Regions from separate parts of the Bradyrhizobium sp. 35 genome, predicted to be linked through region 2. Evidence: predicted binding sites of a transcription regulator. Region 2 holds the regulator's gene; each other region holds the start of a gene.
What was found. Region 2 encodes LexA, which represses DNA repair genes until DNA is damaged. Its sites were predicted from a motif close to TGTTCNNNNTGTGTTCNG; they were not measured.
Positions count from the first base shown of each region.

Region 1: the regulator LexA is predicted to act here: its motif matches at 1,568-1,585, upstream of IVB36_RS34205 (DNA repair protein).
Region 3: the regulator LexA is predicted to act here: its motif matches at 3,444-3,461, upstream of IVB36_RS15070 (ribonuclease T2).

Region 1 covers NZ_JADPJC010000157.1:394,994-400,826, reverse strand. Annotated here, with positions in the region: gene IVB36_RS34215 (UdgX family uracil-DNA binding protein) at 1-252, opposite strand, end outside; gene IVB36_RS34210 (putative DNA modification/repair radical SAM protein) at 252-1,487, opposite strand; gene IVB36_RS34205 (DNA repair protein) at 1,650-2,438, shown strand; gene IVB36_RS34200 (DNA polymerase Y family protein) at 2,335-3,927, shown strand; gene IVB36_RS34195 (error-prone DNA polymerase) at 3,924-5,833, shown strand, end outside.
Region 2 covers NZ_JADPJC010000092.1:14,056-19,888, reverse strand. Annotated here, with positions in the region: gene IVB36_RS19740 (HAD family phosphatase) at 1-468, shown strand, start outside; gene IVB36_RS19735 (hypothetical protein) at 636-827, shown strand; gene glp (gephyrin-like molybdotransferase Glp) at 1,066-2,277, shown strand; gene lexA (transcriptional repressor LexA) at 2,454-3,155, shown strand; gene IVB36_RS19720 (hypothetical protein) at 3,650-4,084, shown strand; gene IVB36_RS19715 (ComEC/Rec2 family competence protein) at 4,223-5,833, opposite strand, start outside.
Region 3 covers NZ_JADPJC010000068.1:25,549-31,381, forward strand. Annotated here, with positions in the region: gene IVB36_RS15045 (response regulator transcription factor) at 1-298, shown strand, start outside; gene IVB36_RS15050 (ATP-binding protein) at 316-1,704, shown strand; gene IVB36_RS15055 (DUF3617 family protein) at 1,874-2,404, opposite strand; gene IVB36_RS15060 (hypothetical protein) at 2,448-2,741, opposite strand; gene IVB36_RS15065 (hypothetical protein) at 2,924-3,388, shown strand; gene IVB36_RS15070 (ribonuclease T2) at 3,508-4,200, shown strand; gene rlmJ (23S rRNA (adenine(2030)-N(6))-methyltransferase RlmJ) at 4,253-5,113, shown strand; gene IVB36_RS15080 (cold-shock protein) at 5,364-5,579, shown strand; gene IVB36_RS15085 (outer membrane protein) at 5,651-5,833, opposite strand, start outside.

The DNA.
Region 1 (5,833 bases), on a different contig from region 2:
GATCGCGAAACGCTCGGGATCGCGATGCAGGATCGCGGCCTTGGCGAGCTCGACGAATTTTGCTGGCACGTTGAAGGTGCTATCGCCACCGGCCGGCAGCGGAGACGGCGAGGGTGGCGCGAACAGCTCCGCTTCGCCGCCCTGCACGGTCCAGGTGACATCGACCGGTTTCATTTGGTGAAGCACGAGGCTACGCGCGGCTTTGCGCCAGCCGTCGAAATCGGTTTCGTTCTCGAGGGTGATGTACTGCATCAGAAGCCAAATCCCAGTTGTGTGGCCTTCGGCTTGAACCGTTCGATCAGCCGTGCCTCGTCGAGGCGGTGCGGCGCGGGCCGGTGATCGCTCAGCACGATGAACGGCAGCGCTTTGTTCCGGGGCACATGCAGCCGCGCGAGATCGGCGACGCGGATGGTGGTCGTGCGGCGCGCCGCGATGATGCGCTCGACCGCCTTGGTGCCGAAGCCCGGCACGCGCAACAATTCCTCGCGGCTGGCCCGGTTGACGTCGAGCGGGAAGCGGTCGCGGTGGCGCAGCGCCCAGGCGAGTTTTGGATCGATGTCGAGCGGCAGCATCGCACTGTCGTCGACGATCTCGCCGACGTCGAAGCCGTAGAACCGCATCAGCCAATCGGCCTGGTAGAGTCGGTGCTCGCGCAGCAAGGGCGGCGCGCGCAGAGGCAGCGCGCGGCTGGCATCGGGGATCGGGCTGAACGCGGAATAATAGACGCGCCTCAGCCTGTATGAACTGTAGAGATTGGCGCTGGTGTGGAGGATAGTGTGGTCGGAGGCCGCGTCGGCGCCGACGATCATCTGCGTGCTTTGGCCGGCCGGTGCGAAGCGCTGCGGCTTGGCTTTCGTCTTCGCGCTACGGCTTTCCTCGGCCTCGTCCAGCTTCAGCCGCAGTCGGCCCATTGTGCGGCGGATCGCGCGCACGTCCTTCTCGGGCGCGAATTGCTGCAGGCTCGTCTCCTGCGGCATCTCGATGTTGATGGAGAGACGGTCGGCATATTTGCCGGCCTCGGAGATCAATGCATCGTCGGCCTCGGGGATTGTTTTGAGATGGATGTAGCCACGGAAGTGATGCTCCTCGCGCAGTTTGCGCGCGACGCTTACCACCTGCTCCATGGTGTAGTCGGGGTTGCGGATGATGCCGGAGGAGAGAAACAGTCCTTCGATGTAATTGCGCCGGTAGAAGTCGAGCGTCAGCTTGACGACTTCGTCGATGGTGAAGCGGGCGCGTGGCACGTTGGAAGAGGCCCGGTTGACGCAATAGAGGCAGTCGTAATTGCAGGCGTTGGTCAGCAGCACCTTGAGCAGCGAGATACAGCGACCGTCCGGCGCGTAGGAATGGCAAATGCCCATGCCGGGCGCGGTCGATCCCATGCCCTTGCCGTCGCTGGAATCCCGCCTCTCGGTGCCGCTGGAGGCGCAGGACGCGTCGTACTTGGCGGCGTCCGCCAGGATTTCCAGCTTGCGTTGCACGTCCATATTGGAATCCCTTTGATTCAGCTCATGAATCCCAAGGCCCGCCAATTCGATTGACTCCCGGGGCGTCGTTAGCTTTATATTAGAACATATCATGAACAAATGAGCTAGCCGCTGGTTCTCTTTTTGAGAGCCATCGGCAATCACCCTTGAGGAGCGGCGTATATGAGCGGCGCACGAACAAGCGCGCTTGCAGCCTTGCGCGGCCAGATCGAGCGCATCGAGACGGCGGAGGTCGTGCATCATCGCGACCGTGTCGCGCTCGGCCATCGCGAGGCCGACAGCGCGCTGAAGGGCGGGCTCGCACGCGCGGCAATCCACGAGGTATTTTGCGAAGGACGTCAGGGCGCGGCCGCGACGGGCTTTGTCACCGGACTTGCGGGGCGCGTGACGGCACGCAAACCGCTGCTGTGGGTGCGGCAGGATTTTTCAGAAATTGAAACCGGTGCGCTGTCGATGAGCGGGCTCACCGAGATCGGTCTCGATCCGCGCCGCATGGTGATGGTGCGCGCCGCCGACGTGGAGAGTGCGTTGCGCACGGCGGCCGATGCGCTCGCCTGCGACGCGCTGGGTGCGATCGTGCTCGAGCTCTGGGGCGAGACGAGGCAGTTCGATCTGGTTGCGAGCCGCAAGCTGACGCTGGCTGCGCAGTCTTCTGGTGTCACCGGCTTGCTGCTGCGGATGGCCGCGCAACCTTTACCCTCAACCGCCGAGACCAGATGGATGCTGCGCGCGGCGCATTCGCCGCCGGGCGCGATGTGGAGTGCCTGGGGGGCGCCGCGCTTCGATGCCGAGCTCCTGCGCAATCGTCATGGCCCGTGCGGCCGGTGGATCATGGAATGGAAATGTGATGAGTGCCAGTTCTCTGAATCGTCGGCGTATCCTCAGCCTGTGGCTGCCGCGCCTGCCCATCGATCGGATCCAGCGGTTCTTCGGCAACGTCGGACTGCATGAAAATAATGCGCCCAGCATCGTCGTTGCCAAGGACAGCAACGCGCTGGTGATCCATGCGCTGGACGAGGCGGCCGAGCGCCTCGGTCTGCATATCGGCCAGCCTTTGGCCAATGCCCGGGCGATGTGTCCTGATTTAAAGGTGTTCGACGCCGATGCCGTGGCCGATGCCAAGACGATCGGCGACATCGCCGACTGGTGCGATCGTTTCACGCCGCTGGTGGCACTCGATCCGCCGCACGGGCTGTTCCTCGACATCACCGGCTGCGCGCATCTGTTCGGCGGCGAGGCTGCGCTGTTGCAAACCCTTGTCCGCGCCCTCGACCGCCAGGGCTTTGCCGTCAGCGCGGCGATCGCCGGCACCTCGGTCTGCGCGCGCACGCTGACGCGGCAATCTTCAGGGACCATCGTTGCCGATGGCGAGGAGGCGGCGGCAATCAGTCGGTTTCCGGTGTCCGCACTTGGCGCGGGTGAGGCCATTACCACCGGTCTGCGACGCGCCGGCCTGAAGACCATCGGCGATGTCGCCTCGCGCACGCCGAGCGAAATCACGGCGCGGTTCGGTGCGCGGTTCTCCACGCTGCTCGCGCATGCGCTGGGGCAGGGCGATGCGCCGATCAATCCACGAAAGCCGCCGCCTGATTACATCGTGGAGAAACGCTTTGCCGAGCCGATCGCGACCGACACCATGATCGCGATGACGCTGTCGCGCCTGGCGGATACGTTGATCGCGTCGATGGAGAAGCAGGGCAAGGGCGCGCGCCGCCTGGAAGCTGCCTTCTTCCGTACCGACGGCGCGGTGCGCGCCATCATGGTCGAAACCGGACGTCCCGTGACGCGGAGCGCGGTCGTCGACCGGCTGTTCCGCGAGCGTCTCGATGCACTCGCCGATCCCCTCGATCCCGGCTTCGGCTTCGACATGGTGCGGCTGTCGGCAAGCCGCACCGAGATCGTGGTGCAGGAGCAGCGCGATCTCGACGCCCATGTCCACGACAATGACGAGCTTGCCGCGCTGATCGACCGCATCGCCGCGCGCATCGGCGGAAAGCGCGTCGTCGTGCACCTGCCTGAGGATACCCATATCCCTGAATGTGCGGTGCTGGCGGCGCCTGCCCAGCATCATCTCGCCGTGGCCATGCAGGCCGAATGGCCCGCGCGCACCGAGGGTGAGCCGCCGCTGCGTCCGTTGCGGTTGTTCGACAAGCCTGAGCCGATCAATGTGCCGTTCGCGACCGTGCCCGACGGGCCGCCGCATCAATTCACCTGGCGCCGCGCGCAGCATGCGGTGGTGCGGGTGGAGGGCCCCGAGCGCATCGCCATGGAATGGTGGCGGCAGGACGGCAAGCAACTGACACGGGATTATTTTCGTATCGAGGATGCCGAAGGCCTACGCTTCTGGATCTTTCGCGACGGTCTTTACGAGGGGGAGTGCTTCGACGACGACGGCAAGCCCGCTCCTCCCGGTTGGTATGTGCACGGTCTCTTCGCATGAACACGCCCGCTTATGCCGAGATCGGCATCACCACGAATTTCTCCTTCCTGCGCGGCGGCTCGGATCCGCGCGACTATGTACACCAGGCCAGCATCCTGGGCATTCCCGCGATCGGCATTGCCGATCACAACACGCTCGCCGGTGTGGTGCGTGCCTACAAGGAGCTCGACAATGACAAGGTGCTGCACAAGCCGAAGCTTCTGATCGGCACCCGCATCGTCTTCATCGACGGCACGCCGGATATCCTGGTTTATCCGTGTGACCGCGCCGCCTATGGCCGGCTGTGCCAGCTTCTCACCCGGGGCAAGCGCGGCGACGACATCACGCGGATCGCGAAGGGCGAATGCCATCTCACCTTCGCCGATCTCCTTGCGTTTTCCGAAGGCCAGCTCCTGATCCTGACGCTGCCGCATCGCTTCGATGCGGCGCAAGCGCAGGACATCCTCGCCAAGCTGAAGGCAAGTCGCGCCGAGGGCGTGTGGCTGGCGGCGAGTCTGGTCTATCGCGGCGACGATCGCCGTCGCCTCGCGCAGCTCGATGATCTCGCCGCAAAAGCAAAAGTGCCGCTGCTTGCGACCAACGAGGTGCTCTATCACCACCCCGCGCGCCGTCCCCTCCAGGACGTGCTGACCTGCATCCGGGAAAAGACCACGATCGAGGCGATCGGCCGGAAGCTGGAAGCCAATGCCGAGCGGTTTCTGAAGACGCCCAGGGAGATGGCGCGGCTGTTCCGCGATTTCCCTGACGCTGTCGCGGAGACCATGCGCTTTGCGGACAAGATCACCTTCTCGCTCGGTCAGCTCAAATACCAGTATCCGGATGAGCCGGTGCCGCCGGGAAAGACCGCGCAGGGGCATCTGGAGGATCTGACCTGGGCGGGTGTCGACAAATATTTTGGCGGCAAGATCGACGACAAGCTGCGCGCCACCCTGAAGAAAGAACTCGCACTGATCGCCGATCTGAAATACGCGCATTACTTCCTCACCGTGCACGACATCGTGCATTACGCCCGCAGCCAGAACATTTTGTGCCAGGGGCGGGGATCGGCGGCGAATTCGGCGGTCTGCTACGTGCTCGGCATCACCTCGGTCGACCCGACCAAGGTCGATCTGCTGTTCGAGCGCTTCATCTCCAAGGAGCGGCTGGAGCCGCCCGACATCGACGTCGATTTCGAGCATTCGCGGCGCGAGGAGGTGATGCAATATGTCTATCGGCGTTACGGCCGCCATCGCGCCGCGATCATCGCCACCGTCATTCATTATCGCCCGCGCAGCGCCATCCGCGACGTCGGCAAGGCGCTGGGCCTGACCGAGGACGTCACTGCCGCACTCGCCGACACCGTCTGGGGAAGCTGGGGCAAGGGCCTCAACGACATGCAGGTCAGGCAGGCCGGCCTCGATCCGCAGAATTCAATGATCAACCTCGCAGTCGAGCTCGCGACCGAGCTGATCGAATTCCCCCGTCATCTGTCCCAGCATGTCGGCGGCTATGTGCTCACGCAGGACCGGCTCGACACCTATGTGCCGATCGGCAATGCCGCGATGGACGATCGCACCTTCATCGAATGGGACAAGGACGACGTCGACGCGCTCAACATGATGAAGGTCGACGTGCTCGCGCTGGGCATGCTGACCTGCATCCGCAAATGCTTTGATTTGATCGAGCAGCACAAGGGCGAACGCTGGATGCTGGCGAGCGTCCCGCAGGATGATTCCAGGGTTTACGACATGCTGTGCGACGGGGAATCGCTCGGCGTGTTCCAAGTCGAGAGCCGCGCGCAGATGAACATGTTGCCGCGGCTGAGGCCGCGGACCTTCTACGATCTCGTGATCGAGGTCGCGATCGTGCGGCCTGGTCCGATCCAGGGCGACATGGTGCATCCTTATCTGCGGCGGCGGAACGGCCT
Region 2 (5,833 bases):
TATCGGTTGCACGAGATGGGGAAGATCAGCGATGAGGACTATTTCGCCTCATTGCGAGCCTCGCTCGGAATCGGCATTTCGGACGCGCAATTCCTGGAAGGCTGGAACGCGATTTTCGCCGGCGAAATGCCTGACATCGCCGAGCTGCTGCCGCGCGCAGCGAAACAGATGCCGCTCTATGCTTTCTCCAACACCAACCGGCCGCACGTGGACCATTTCTCGAGGGAATATGCCGACCTCCTCGGCCATTTCCGCGAGCTGTATTTGTCGTCCAGCATCGGCCTGCGCAAACCGGATGCGGAGGCCTTCGACCACGTCGTTGCGGCGATCGGCGTGCCCGCCGGGCGCATCGTGTTCTTCGACGATCTTGCCGAAAACATCGAGGGAGCGCGCGCGCGCGGCTTGATGGCGGTGCATGTGACCTCGCCGCGTGACGTCGGGAACGCATTGAAGGCATTGGGCATTTGACGACGGTCCGTTGTCGCGAAACCCACGACGGCACGGCCCGACGGACCAATTTTGAAAAATTGAGGAACCGGATCACTTTGTACATTTTTATACAGAGTTCCGGGAACGGAATACCGCCTTCCGGACTCTTAGAGTCCGTTGGGACTTCTACGGACGGATGCATCATCTTGCTGGGCAAAACCTACCTCACCAAGCAGGCCTCTCTTCTTCTTGAATTCGCGAGGACAACTTCAGATTCGGACCTTTCCGCCAAGCTTGTGAGCAAGGCCGCCGACCTGAAATCCCAAGCCGACCCGCTGCCCGACAAGGATCAGGGATCCAAGGCGCCCGACGTAACTCCCGGGCAGGCAGGGAGCTGATCGATTCAGGCCATGGCGCGTTCTCCCCTTGCCATGATTTTCGTCGCTTCCATGACCACTCTCCTGCCGATCTGTGACCTCCTTCGGATCATGCCGCGACGCGCTTGATCCTGTCTTCCGGAACAATGTGAAGGGGCGGGATGACTGTGCCTGCTCAGCCGCTTTTGCCTCTGCGCCTGCGCTCGGCTAGAAGACATGCGGAACATTCGCCCGAACGTGCCGAGCAGGAGTTTTCGCCGTGGCCTTGATGCCGGTTTCCGACGCGCTTGCCGCGGTGCTGGCGGGTGCAGAGCCGCTGCCGGAAGAAATGATTTCCCTCGACGAGGCCTACCATCGCGTGCTCGCGCGTGACGTCTTGGCGCGGCGCACGCAGCCGCCGCAAGCGATGTCGGCGATGGACGGCTACGCGGTGCGCGCGGCCGATGCCGCGACGATCGATTCGGAGCTCACCGTCATCGGCGAAGTCGCAGCGGGCCGACCGTTCGAGGGGACGGTCGGAGCCGGCGAGGCCGTGCGGATCTTCACCGGCGGCGTCATTCCCTTTGGCGCGGACGCCGTCGTGATCCAGGAGGACACGGTCGCCGCCGGCAAGCGCATCACGATCAAGGAAGCCGCGATCGCCGGCCGGCACATCCGCCCCGCCGGCGTCGATTTCCGCGAGGGCGACGTGCTCCTGCGCAAGGGAAGCCGTCTGACCGAGCGAGACCTCGCGCTCGCCGCCGGGATGAATCATCCGCACCTTGCCGTTGTCAGGCGTTCGAAGGTCGCGATTCTCGCCACCGGCGACGAGCTGGTGATGCCGGGCACCACGCCCGGCCACGGCCAGATCGTCTATTCCAACGGCTACGCCCTGCACGCGCTCGCCCGCAGCGAGGGCGCCGAGACCATCGACCTCGGTATTGCCGCCGACACGCTCGAGGCCACCACCGCCGGCATCCGCCGCGCCCGCGAGAGCGGCGCCGACGTCCTGATCACGACCGGCGGCGCATCGGTCGGCGACCACGATCTGGTCCAGCAGGCACTGCGGGACGAAGGCATCGCGATGGCGTTCTGGAAGATCGCGATGCGGCCAGGCAAGCCGATGATGCACGGGCGACTCGGCGCAATGGGTGTGATCGGCCTGCCGGGCAATCCCGTATCGTCCTACGTGTGCGCTTTCCTGTTCATGGTGCCGCTGATTCGCGCCCTGTCGGGCCGTTCAGTGATTCACCATCGCCGTGAACGCGCCGTGCTCGGCCGCGACGTCGGCGCCAACGACCAGCGCGAGGACTATCTGCGCGCGCATCTTGAGGAGCGTGACGATGGCACACGCGTCGTTGTTCCCGTCAATCATCAGGACTCTTCGCTGCTTGCGAATCTCGCTGCAGCACAGGTACTTCTCGTCCGCGCACCATTCGCGCCGAAGGCCGAAGCCGGCACGGCTTGCGAAGTGTTGCGGCTCCCCGTCTGAGCGCCCCCGCAACGCGCGTTCCGCGCACTTTGCTCTGTTCACCGTAAATTAAGCAGTTGCGGAACATGTATCGAACATATAGTGTCTGTTCATGATTTGTTTCGAGCATGCAGCGGCTTATGGCCGAATTCAGCGTCTCGGAATCGGACGACATCAACCGGGGGACTTTGGTCGAGATGTTAACGCGCAAACAATACGAGCTTCTGCGGTTCATCAGTGAACGTCTGAAGGAAAGCGGCGTGCCGCCCTCCTTCGACGAGATGAAGGATGCGCTCGATCTGCGCTCGAAGTCGGGCATCCATCGCCTGATCACGGCGCTCGAGGAGCGTGGCTTCATCCGACGCCTGCCCAACCGCGCCCGTGCGATTGAAGTCATCAAGCTGCCGGAGCTCCAGGCAGCCGCTGGCAGCCGCCGCGGCTTCACGCCGAGCGTCATCGAGGGCAATCTCGGCAAGGTGCGTGCGAGCGCGAGCCTGCCCGCTGACGAGGGCGAACGTCCCGTCGCGGTGCCGGTGATGGGCCGCATCGCGGCCGGCACGCCGATCGAGGCGTTGCAGACCCGCAGCCATACTATCAGCGTACCGCCTGACATGCTCGGCTCGGGCGAGCATTACGCGCTGGAAGTGCGCGGCGACTCGATGGTCGAAGCCGGCATTCTCGACGGCGACATGGCCCTGATCCAGCGCAACGAGAGCGCCGATACCGGCGACATCGTGGTGGCGCTGATCGACGACGAGGAAGCGACGCTGAAGCGCTTCCGCCGTCGCGGCGCCTCGATCGCGCTCGAGCCCGCCAACGCGGCCTATGAGGTCCGCATCCTGCCGCCCAACCGGGTGAAGATTCAGGGCAAGCTGATCGGGCTTTACCGGAAGTACTGATACCGGGAGTCCTTTCTATCGGCAGTACTTCATATCGGAAGCACTTCATGCCGGAGGTGCTTGGCGCCTCGCGCGCTTCCGATCGGCATCGCCGGTCAGAGATTGGAGCGGATCATCGTCCGCTCCGGCTGGATAGCCTTTCTGGTTCTGCACAGACTATCCGGCCCCTCCTCCAACGCTGGCTCCTCGCCACGCCGACGAAGCAGCACCGCTTCAAGCAGCACCGCTTCGCGGCTCGGTTGTTCGAGGAAACAGCGACCAGCGGTCAAGTTCGGCCGTTGCAGCCAAGTTGGCAATGTTCGCGTACGCGCCTCCCGAATGCATCGCGGCGAGCTTTGTTCCTATTGAATTCGGGAAAGATAATGTGATCGCGGCTTGCGGAAGCCAGCCGCAGATTTGCCCACAACCAAGCACAGCGTTCGTGCTTCCACTCTGATAGAGGCCTGCGCCTCGATAAGAGACGCGGGTTGCTATCCCAGCATGAGGAGCACCCGATGTGTGACTACAGCCTACATGCCGTCGCGTCGCGCCCCGCCGAAGTCGGCGAGACGATCGTCACGACAAGCTTCCGCGGCACCTCGACGCGCGGCTTCGCCTCTGCAGCCGATCCGTCCGTCGCCGTCTGCCTGCTGCCGGGGACGGAGCTCGCCTTCGCCGACGACGTCCGCTACGACAATCGCTGGATCTGGACGCGCACCATCAATTCCCGCGTCGGCAAGTTCGGCAAGATCGATCCGCACGTTCCCGACCGCCATCATGATGCGATCGAATTCCCCGACGGCAAATACGTGCTGGTGACGCAGCTCGTCGAAGGCCAGCGCGCGACGGTGCTGCAACTGCCGGTGACTCAGTCGGTCACCGAGCGCGAGCACAAGGCGCAGATCACCGCCGACAGGCAGCCGACCGTCACGCACCTGCCGATCGGCTGACAGAGCCGCCCTCCGGCTACGAGGTCGGAGGTCAGGATTGAATCGCCATCGCCGGCCGTGGCCGGCGAGATGGTGTGGTTTGCGCCCCGCGAATCCGAACGGACGCACCGAACCACTGCGTTGCTCCGCACCATCAGATCAATCGTCGGCTTGCAGGTCGGTGTCCGCCGGCGTTGCGTCCTTGATGCGAGGCGCGGTCGACTTTGGCGCGAGGCTGCCGTCGAAATCACCCTCGCCGGCGCCGGCCGGCAACCAGGGGCGGCTCGTGCCTCTCGCCCTCACTGCCTGAACCACAAAACCGTCACCACGCTGCGTCAGCGCCAGCGCGCTCTGGCTGGCGAGCCGCTGCCGATCGACCACCATCGCCGCGCAATCGGGCGGCGCGGGACGAGTCGTCACCACCAGGGCGGCCCGACTGCAATCGTCTGCGAGAGCGTCGACGCGCAGTGCCAGCGCGACCAGCCTCCCGTCGGCCAGTGGCGTCACGCAGCCGGATTCGTCGCAGGACACGCCATCGGCAAGCGAGGCTCTGCCCGCATCGCGCGGATCGGCGTCGGCAGCGAGCCATTCCTTGAGCAGAAAGCCGTCCTTGTTCGTCCTGATCAGGTGCAGATATCCGTCCCTGCCCCGCACCGCGACGCTCGCGCCATCCCCGGCAATCAGGATGTCGGGCTGCCGCGCCGACAGTCCCCAGAGGATCGCTGCCAGCAGCACCAGGGCGCCGGACCAGCGCAGCGGCGTGCGCAACAAGCCGAGCACAATGATTCCCAGGCTCGCCGCGATCAGCGGCGCGATCCCGAACGCCGGGATGCGGCCCACCGCGCCCGGCAAGGCCGCGACCCAGCGCGAGACCGCGACCATCCACTCGATGCCAATCCCCATCAGCCACCAGAACACGCTGTCCAGCCCGAACGGCGCAGCAAGCAGCCCCAACAGCCCCGCCGGCATCACCAGCGCAGAGACCACGGGCATCGCGCCGAGATTGGCGAGCACGCCGAACGGCGTGACACGGTGGAAATGAAAGGCGGCATAGGGCGTGGTCGCAAGTCCCGCAATCAGCGAAGCCATGAACAGCATCGCAATCTCGCGCCCACCCCACATCGCAATGCGCGCAGTCGCCGAATTGTCCGGCGAGGCAAACAAATTGGGCATGCCGATTTGCACCAGTGCGACCAAGCCGAGCGTTGCCGCAAACGACATCTGAAAACTCGGATGCACCAGCGCTTCCGGCGCGACCGCCAGCACGATCAGCGCAGCCACAGCAAGCGTGCGGAAGGTGATGGCGCGGCGATCGACCATCACCGCGATCAGCACCACCGCCGTCATGAAGAACGACCTTTGCGTGGCGACCTCCGCGCCCGACAGCAGCAGGTAGAACGCAGCGGCGACCAGCGCGGCGGCGGCCGACCATTTCTTGATGGCGAAGCCGGCTGCCAGTCCGGGGATCAGAGCGAGCAGCGCGCGCACCGCGAAGAACACGACGCCGGCAACGACGGCCATGTGATAACCGGAGATCGAGAGCACGTGGCCGAGGCCGGAGATGAACATCGCATCGTTGACGGGCGTGGTGATCGCATCGCGCCGCCCGGTGAGCAGCGCGGTCGCGATCGCCCGATTGTCGCCGTCGAGCGTCGCCCGGATGCGGGCATCGATCGCATCGCGCAGGCCTTGCATGAAGGCCGCGTAACGCAGCCGTAAGCCGCCGGTCTCAGGCGGCGACGCCACCGTGATGGCGCCCATCGCGAAGCC
Region 3 (5,833 bases), on a different contig from region 2:
TGCGGTCGAGAAGATCGCGTTTGGCCCGTACATCTATCACCTCGACCGCGGCGAATTGCGCCAGGGCGAAGACGTCATTCACCTCACCGACCGCGAGCGCGAGATGCTGCGGATTTTGTCGGAGACACCGGGCGAGACCGTGCCGCGCAGCGCGCTGACCGGCAATGGCAGCGTCAACGAGCGCGCCGTCGACGTGCAGATCAACCGCCTGCGGCGCAAGATCGAGACCGATCCCGCCAATCCGCTGTTCCTCCAGGCCGTGCGCGGCATCGGCTACCGGCTGGTAGCCTCGCCATAAAGAGTGAACCGCCACCGATGAGCACGATCGATACCGGCCTGACGCTTTTGAAGAGCGCCGCCGGCCGCGTCTCCGCCGCCAATGGCTGGATGGGCAATGCGTTCAAGGGCTGGATGCCGACCGGCCTTTATGCGCGTGCGCTGCTGATCATGATCGTGCCGATGGTGATCCTGCAATCGGTGGTCGCCTTCGTGTTCATGGAGCGGCACTGGAACACGGTGACACGCCGCCTGTCGGCCGCGGTGGTGCAGGACATCGCCGCGCTGATCGACGTCTACAAGGGCTACCCGCAAGACAAGGATCGCGACCAGATCCGCCGCATCGCGCAGCAGCGCCTGGGCCTCGTCGTCGATTTCCTCCCGGCCGGCGACATGCCGCCGCCGGGACCAAAGCCGTTCTTCTCGCTGCTCGACCAGACGCTGTCGGTGCAGCTCGGCCGCCAGATCGGGCGCTCCTTCTGGATCGACACGGTCGGCCGCTCCAACCTCGTCGAGATCCGGATCCAGCTCGACGACGCCGTGATGCGCGTGTTCGCGCAGCGCAGCGCCGCCTATGCCTCGAACTCGGAGATCTTCCTGTTCTGGATGGTCGGCACGTCCTCGATCCTGCTGATCGTCGCGGTGCTATTCCTGCGCAACCAGATCAAGCCGATCCTGCGACTTGCCGACGCCGCCGAAAGTTTTGGCAAGGGCCGCGAGGCGCCGAATTTCCGCCCGCGTGGCGCGCGCGAGGTGCGGCGCGCGTCGGTCGCCTTCCTCGAAATGAAGTCGCGCATCGAGCGAACGATGGAGCAACGCACCGCGATGCTAGCCGGCGTCAGCCATGATCTGCGCACGATCCTGACGCGGTTCAAGCTCGAGCTGGCGTTGATCGGCGACAGCCCCGAAATGGAGGGCATGCGCAAGGACGTCGACGAGATGTCGATGATGCTCGAGGACTACCTCGCGTTTGCCCGCGGCGATTCCGGCGAGCAGTCGCAGCCGACCGACATGGCCCAGGCGCTCGAGGAGCTGCGCAGCGACGCCGAGCGCCACGGCCACACGGCGACCGTTGCGTTCAACGGGCTGCCCGTGGTCACGGTGAAGCCGGCCTCATTCAAGCGCTGCCTCGCCAACCTCGTCACCAACGCCGCCCGCTACGGCAAGAGCATCGCCATCACCGGCCAGCGCGATCACCGTTATTTGACCGTGACGGTGGACGATGACGGGCCGGGCATTCCCGCCCATCTGCGCGAAGAGGTGTTCAAGCCGTTCCTGCGGCTCGACAACGCCCGCAACCAGGACGAAGGCGGCACAGGTCTTGGCCTCGCGATCGCCCGCGACATCGCCCGCTCGCACGGCGGCGACATCACGCTTGGCGACAGTCCGATGGGCGGATTAAGGGCGAGCGTGCGGATACCGGTGTAGCTGCCTCTTCCCTTCTCCCCCTGTGGGAGAAGGTGGCGCGAAGCGCCGGATGAGGGGTCTCTCTCCGCGAATTCAAAGCGAAAAGAGTCACACGCGGAGACAAACCCCTCACCCGTCTCGCCGCTGCGCGGCGAGCCACCCTCTCCCACAAGGGGAGAGGGGAAGAGCCTTACTTCGGCAGCAGCGCCTTCAGCTTGTCCATGTCACGCACGTTCATCTTGAAGCCGCCGGGCATCACGATGTCGCCGGGCTTCTGGTCCGGCTTGCAGGCTCCCAGCCATTTCGCTTCGAGCTGCACGGTCGTGTCGCGGCCTGCCGCGCCGGCGGCGCCGCCTTGCGCGTGCGACGACGTCTTCACCGTATAGGCCGAATTGAAATCGCCGGTGATCTCAGCATGCGAAGTCGTGCTGATGCCGGCGACATTGCACTCGGAATCGCTGACATAGCCGGTCGCGGTCTTCTTGATGTCCTGCTTGGCGCAGATCTGCTTGGCCATCGGCGAGACGTTGTTGTTCATTTCCTTGTCGACGGTCTCGTCGGTGCAGTGCTGCATGGTCATCTCGGGCACCGGCGTGCCGGTCCGGACCATCTTCAATTCCCACAGCCCTGCCTTACGCACCGGCAGGTCGTCAGCGCGAGCGCTGCCTGCCGACAACACGAGGCAAAGGGCGGAGCCGAGCAAAGCGAGTTTGCGCGTCATGTGGGAAGTTCCCGGCTGAGAGGTAGCGGCGTGCGAAAGCGCCTCAGTAGAGCGTGCGGATCGGCTGGTCGGCGGCGCCATAGGGCACCCAGCGGCAGGAGAACGAGATGTAGCCGCCCTCATAGGCCTGCACCGCCAGGAATTTGGCGACTTTGCCATAGCGCGCGCAGTGATCGACCGCGACCTGCCGCGCATCGACCTGGGTTGCCATCGAATAGGCGATGATGCCGCCGGTGTCGTTGCCCTTGAACGGAGGCACCGGAAGCAGATCGGCATGCGCCGACTGGCTCGCCATCATACCCAAGGCAAGTAGGCCCGCGGCCGCAATGATTCGCATTCCCGTCACTCCGATTGGTTGGCGGCAGTTTACGGTGTCGGCGCGGCGGTGGAAAGAACGGATGGCCGGTCCAACGCAGCATTGCGGTCAACTCGTCGGCAAGTGTTGCCGCGCTGCACTTGACCTCCCCCGGCCTTCACGGCACCGTCCGACCCTTGCAGATCATGCTGTCTGGATCATCCATGCGCGCCTCGACCTTCCTGAAATCGCTCCGCTTTGCCGCCGTGCTCGGCCTCCTGTTCGGGGCGCTGTCGCTCGGCGAGGCCAGGGCCGCCAATCCGCTGGAGCTGAATTTCTGGCTGAGCGGGCCGCGCTATGACGGCAACGTCTCCGAGTGCGACAGGGCGCTGCCGACGATCGCGACCCAGTTCTGGGAGAAAGAAAGCGCGTTCTGGAATTCTTCGTTGAAGATCACCGGCTTCGCCGCAGTTCACGAGACCGCGTTCCGGCCTTGGGCATCCGACAACATCCCGCGCCGCTATTGCACCGGCGAGGCCATGCTCACGGACGGCAAGATGCGCAAGGTGCATTTCTCGATCGTGGAGGATGGCGGCTTCGCCGGCTACGGCCAAGGCGTCGAATGGTGCGTGGTCGGGCTCGACCGCAACTGGGCCTACAACCCGGCCTGCCGCGCCGCCAAACAGTAATTGAAACGTTCTGATCCGGACCGATCAGGCGGCCGAACGACGGTCACCCGCATTTTGTTCTTGAAATGTTCTTATCGCCTGCTAGGCTTGTCTGCACAGTCTAGTTGAGGGGCGTCGCCATGTTTCATTCCAGATTGCATTCGTTCTCCCGCCTGATGATCTCGCTGACGCTTGCGGCCGGGCTGGCTGCGCTGGCCGATGGCGCAAAGGCCCAGGACAAGCGGCAGAACACGCCCGGCGAATTCGATTTTTATGTGCTGTCACTGTCTTGGTCGCCCTCTTTCTGCGAGGAGGCGGCGGAGCGCGGCGGCCGCTCGCAGACCCAGTGCAGCGGACGGCCCTACGCTTTCGTGGTGCATGGTTTGTGGCCGCAATATGAGAGCGGATTTCCGGAATATTGCCAGCGGCCCTCGCCGCGGCTGAACCGCAGCATCGTCTCCTCCATGCTCGATCTGATGCCGGCGCCGGGGCTGATCTTCAATGAGTGGGACAAGCACGGCACCTGCTCGGGGCTCGCTGACCGCAGCTATTTCGAGACGATCCGCAAGGCGCGCGCCGCGATCAAGATTCCAGCCGAATATCTCGATCTATCGCAGGCCAAGACCGTGGCGCCGGCGGAGGTGGAGGAAGCCTTCATCAAGGCCAATCCGGGCCTCAGCAATGCCGCCGTCTCGATCACCTGCAACCGGACGCGGCTATCGGAAGTCCGCATCTGCCTCAGCAAGGACCTGCAATTCCGCGCCTGCGAGGAGATCGACCGCCGCGCCTGCCGCCGCGACCAGGTGACGATGCCGCCGATCCGGGGTGGCTAGCCCAGGCGTCGTGCCTCTTTGCTCGGGCCGTCACGTGGCGTAGTGCTCTTGCATGAATTACCGCCACGCCTTCCATGCCGGCAACTTCGCCGATGTCATCAAGCACATCGTGCTGACGCGCATCATCACCTATCTCCAGGACAAGCCGGGTGCGTTCCGCGTCATCGACACCCATGCCGGCGCTGGCCTCTACGATCTCGAAAGCGACGAAGCGCGCCGGGGCGGCGAGTGGCTGACGGGCATTGCGCGGCTGATGCAGGCGCGGTTGTCGAACGACGCCATGGCGCTGACCAAGCCCTATCTCGACATCGTCCGCGCCTTCAATCCGAAGGGCGAGCTCAAGGCCTATCCGGGCTCGCCGCTGATCGCACGCGGCCTGCTGAGGCCGCAGGACCGCCTCTTGCTCTGCGAGCTCGAGCCGAAGGCGCGCAAGGCGCTGATCGGCGTACTGCGCCGCGACGAACAGGCCCGCGTGGTCGACCTCGACGGCTGGATGGCGCTGCCGGCTTTCGTGCCGCCGAAGGAACGGCGTGGGCTCGTTCTGATCGACCCGCCCTTCGAGGCAAAGGACGAGTTCGAAAAGCTCGCAGAGGCCTTCTCGGCGGCTTTCGCGAAATGGCCGACCGGTATCTATGTAATCTGGTATCCCGCCAAGAGCCGACGCGCCACCGACACGCTGGTGCAATCAGTGGCGCGGCTCGCAGCCGCAGCAAAACCGCCGGGAAAATGCCTGCGCCTCGAATTCAGCGTGGCGCCGCAAGCCGACGGCGCAGCCCTCACCTCCAGCGGGCTCTTGATCGTCAATCCTCCTTACACGCTGCACGGCGAACTCAAGACGATCCTGCCGGAGCTGGAAATGCCGCTCGGCCAGGGTGGCGCTGCCAGATTCCGGTTAGAGGTGCCGAGACCGTAACACTCCGGCATTCTTGGGAAAAATATGCAGGAGCGGTAGTCAATCTGCAGAGAACCGTATTATGCTGTTGCAGTGACTGGCTTTACGTTCCGCTTCCGCGAATGGTTGCGGCGGAGTGAAGGCCTAAGAAAGATCCAGTCGGACCGAATGGTCTGCCGAAGGATGGCCAGCTCCCGGGCTTCGTAAGGCCCGGTCATGTCGTGACGCGCGTCTGCGTCACGACGGAGGAGCAATGAGGGGGAGTTTCCCGATGGCCATGACGGGAACGGTCAAGTTTTTCAACGGTGAGCGCGGCTACGGATTCATCAAACCGGACGACGGGGGCCGCGACGTCTTCGTACATATTACTGCTGTGGAGCGGGCCGGACTGAAGGACCTTGCCGAAGGACAGCGTATTACTTTCGAAGTCGAACCGGACAAGAAGGGCAAGGGGCCGAAGGCGGTCGATTTGGTCATCCTTCCCTAGCGAGCCAAGCGTCAAAAAAATCCCGGCCGCAAGCGGCCGGGAGGTTGGTCCGGTATTTTCTTCTTTAGCTATCAGAAGTGATAGTTCACGCCTGCGCGCACAACGCTGGCGCTATAGCCGTTTGACACGCCCGTAATCGCGAACTGACTCGTCGAGAGATCGATATAGAGATATTCGAGCTTGGCGCTCCAGTTCGGCGCGAACATAACTTCCGCGCCGGCACCGATGGTCCAGCCGGCGCTGGTGTGCGACTC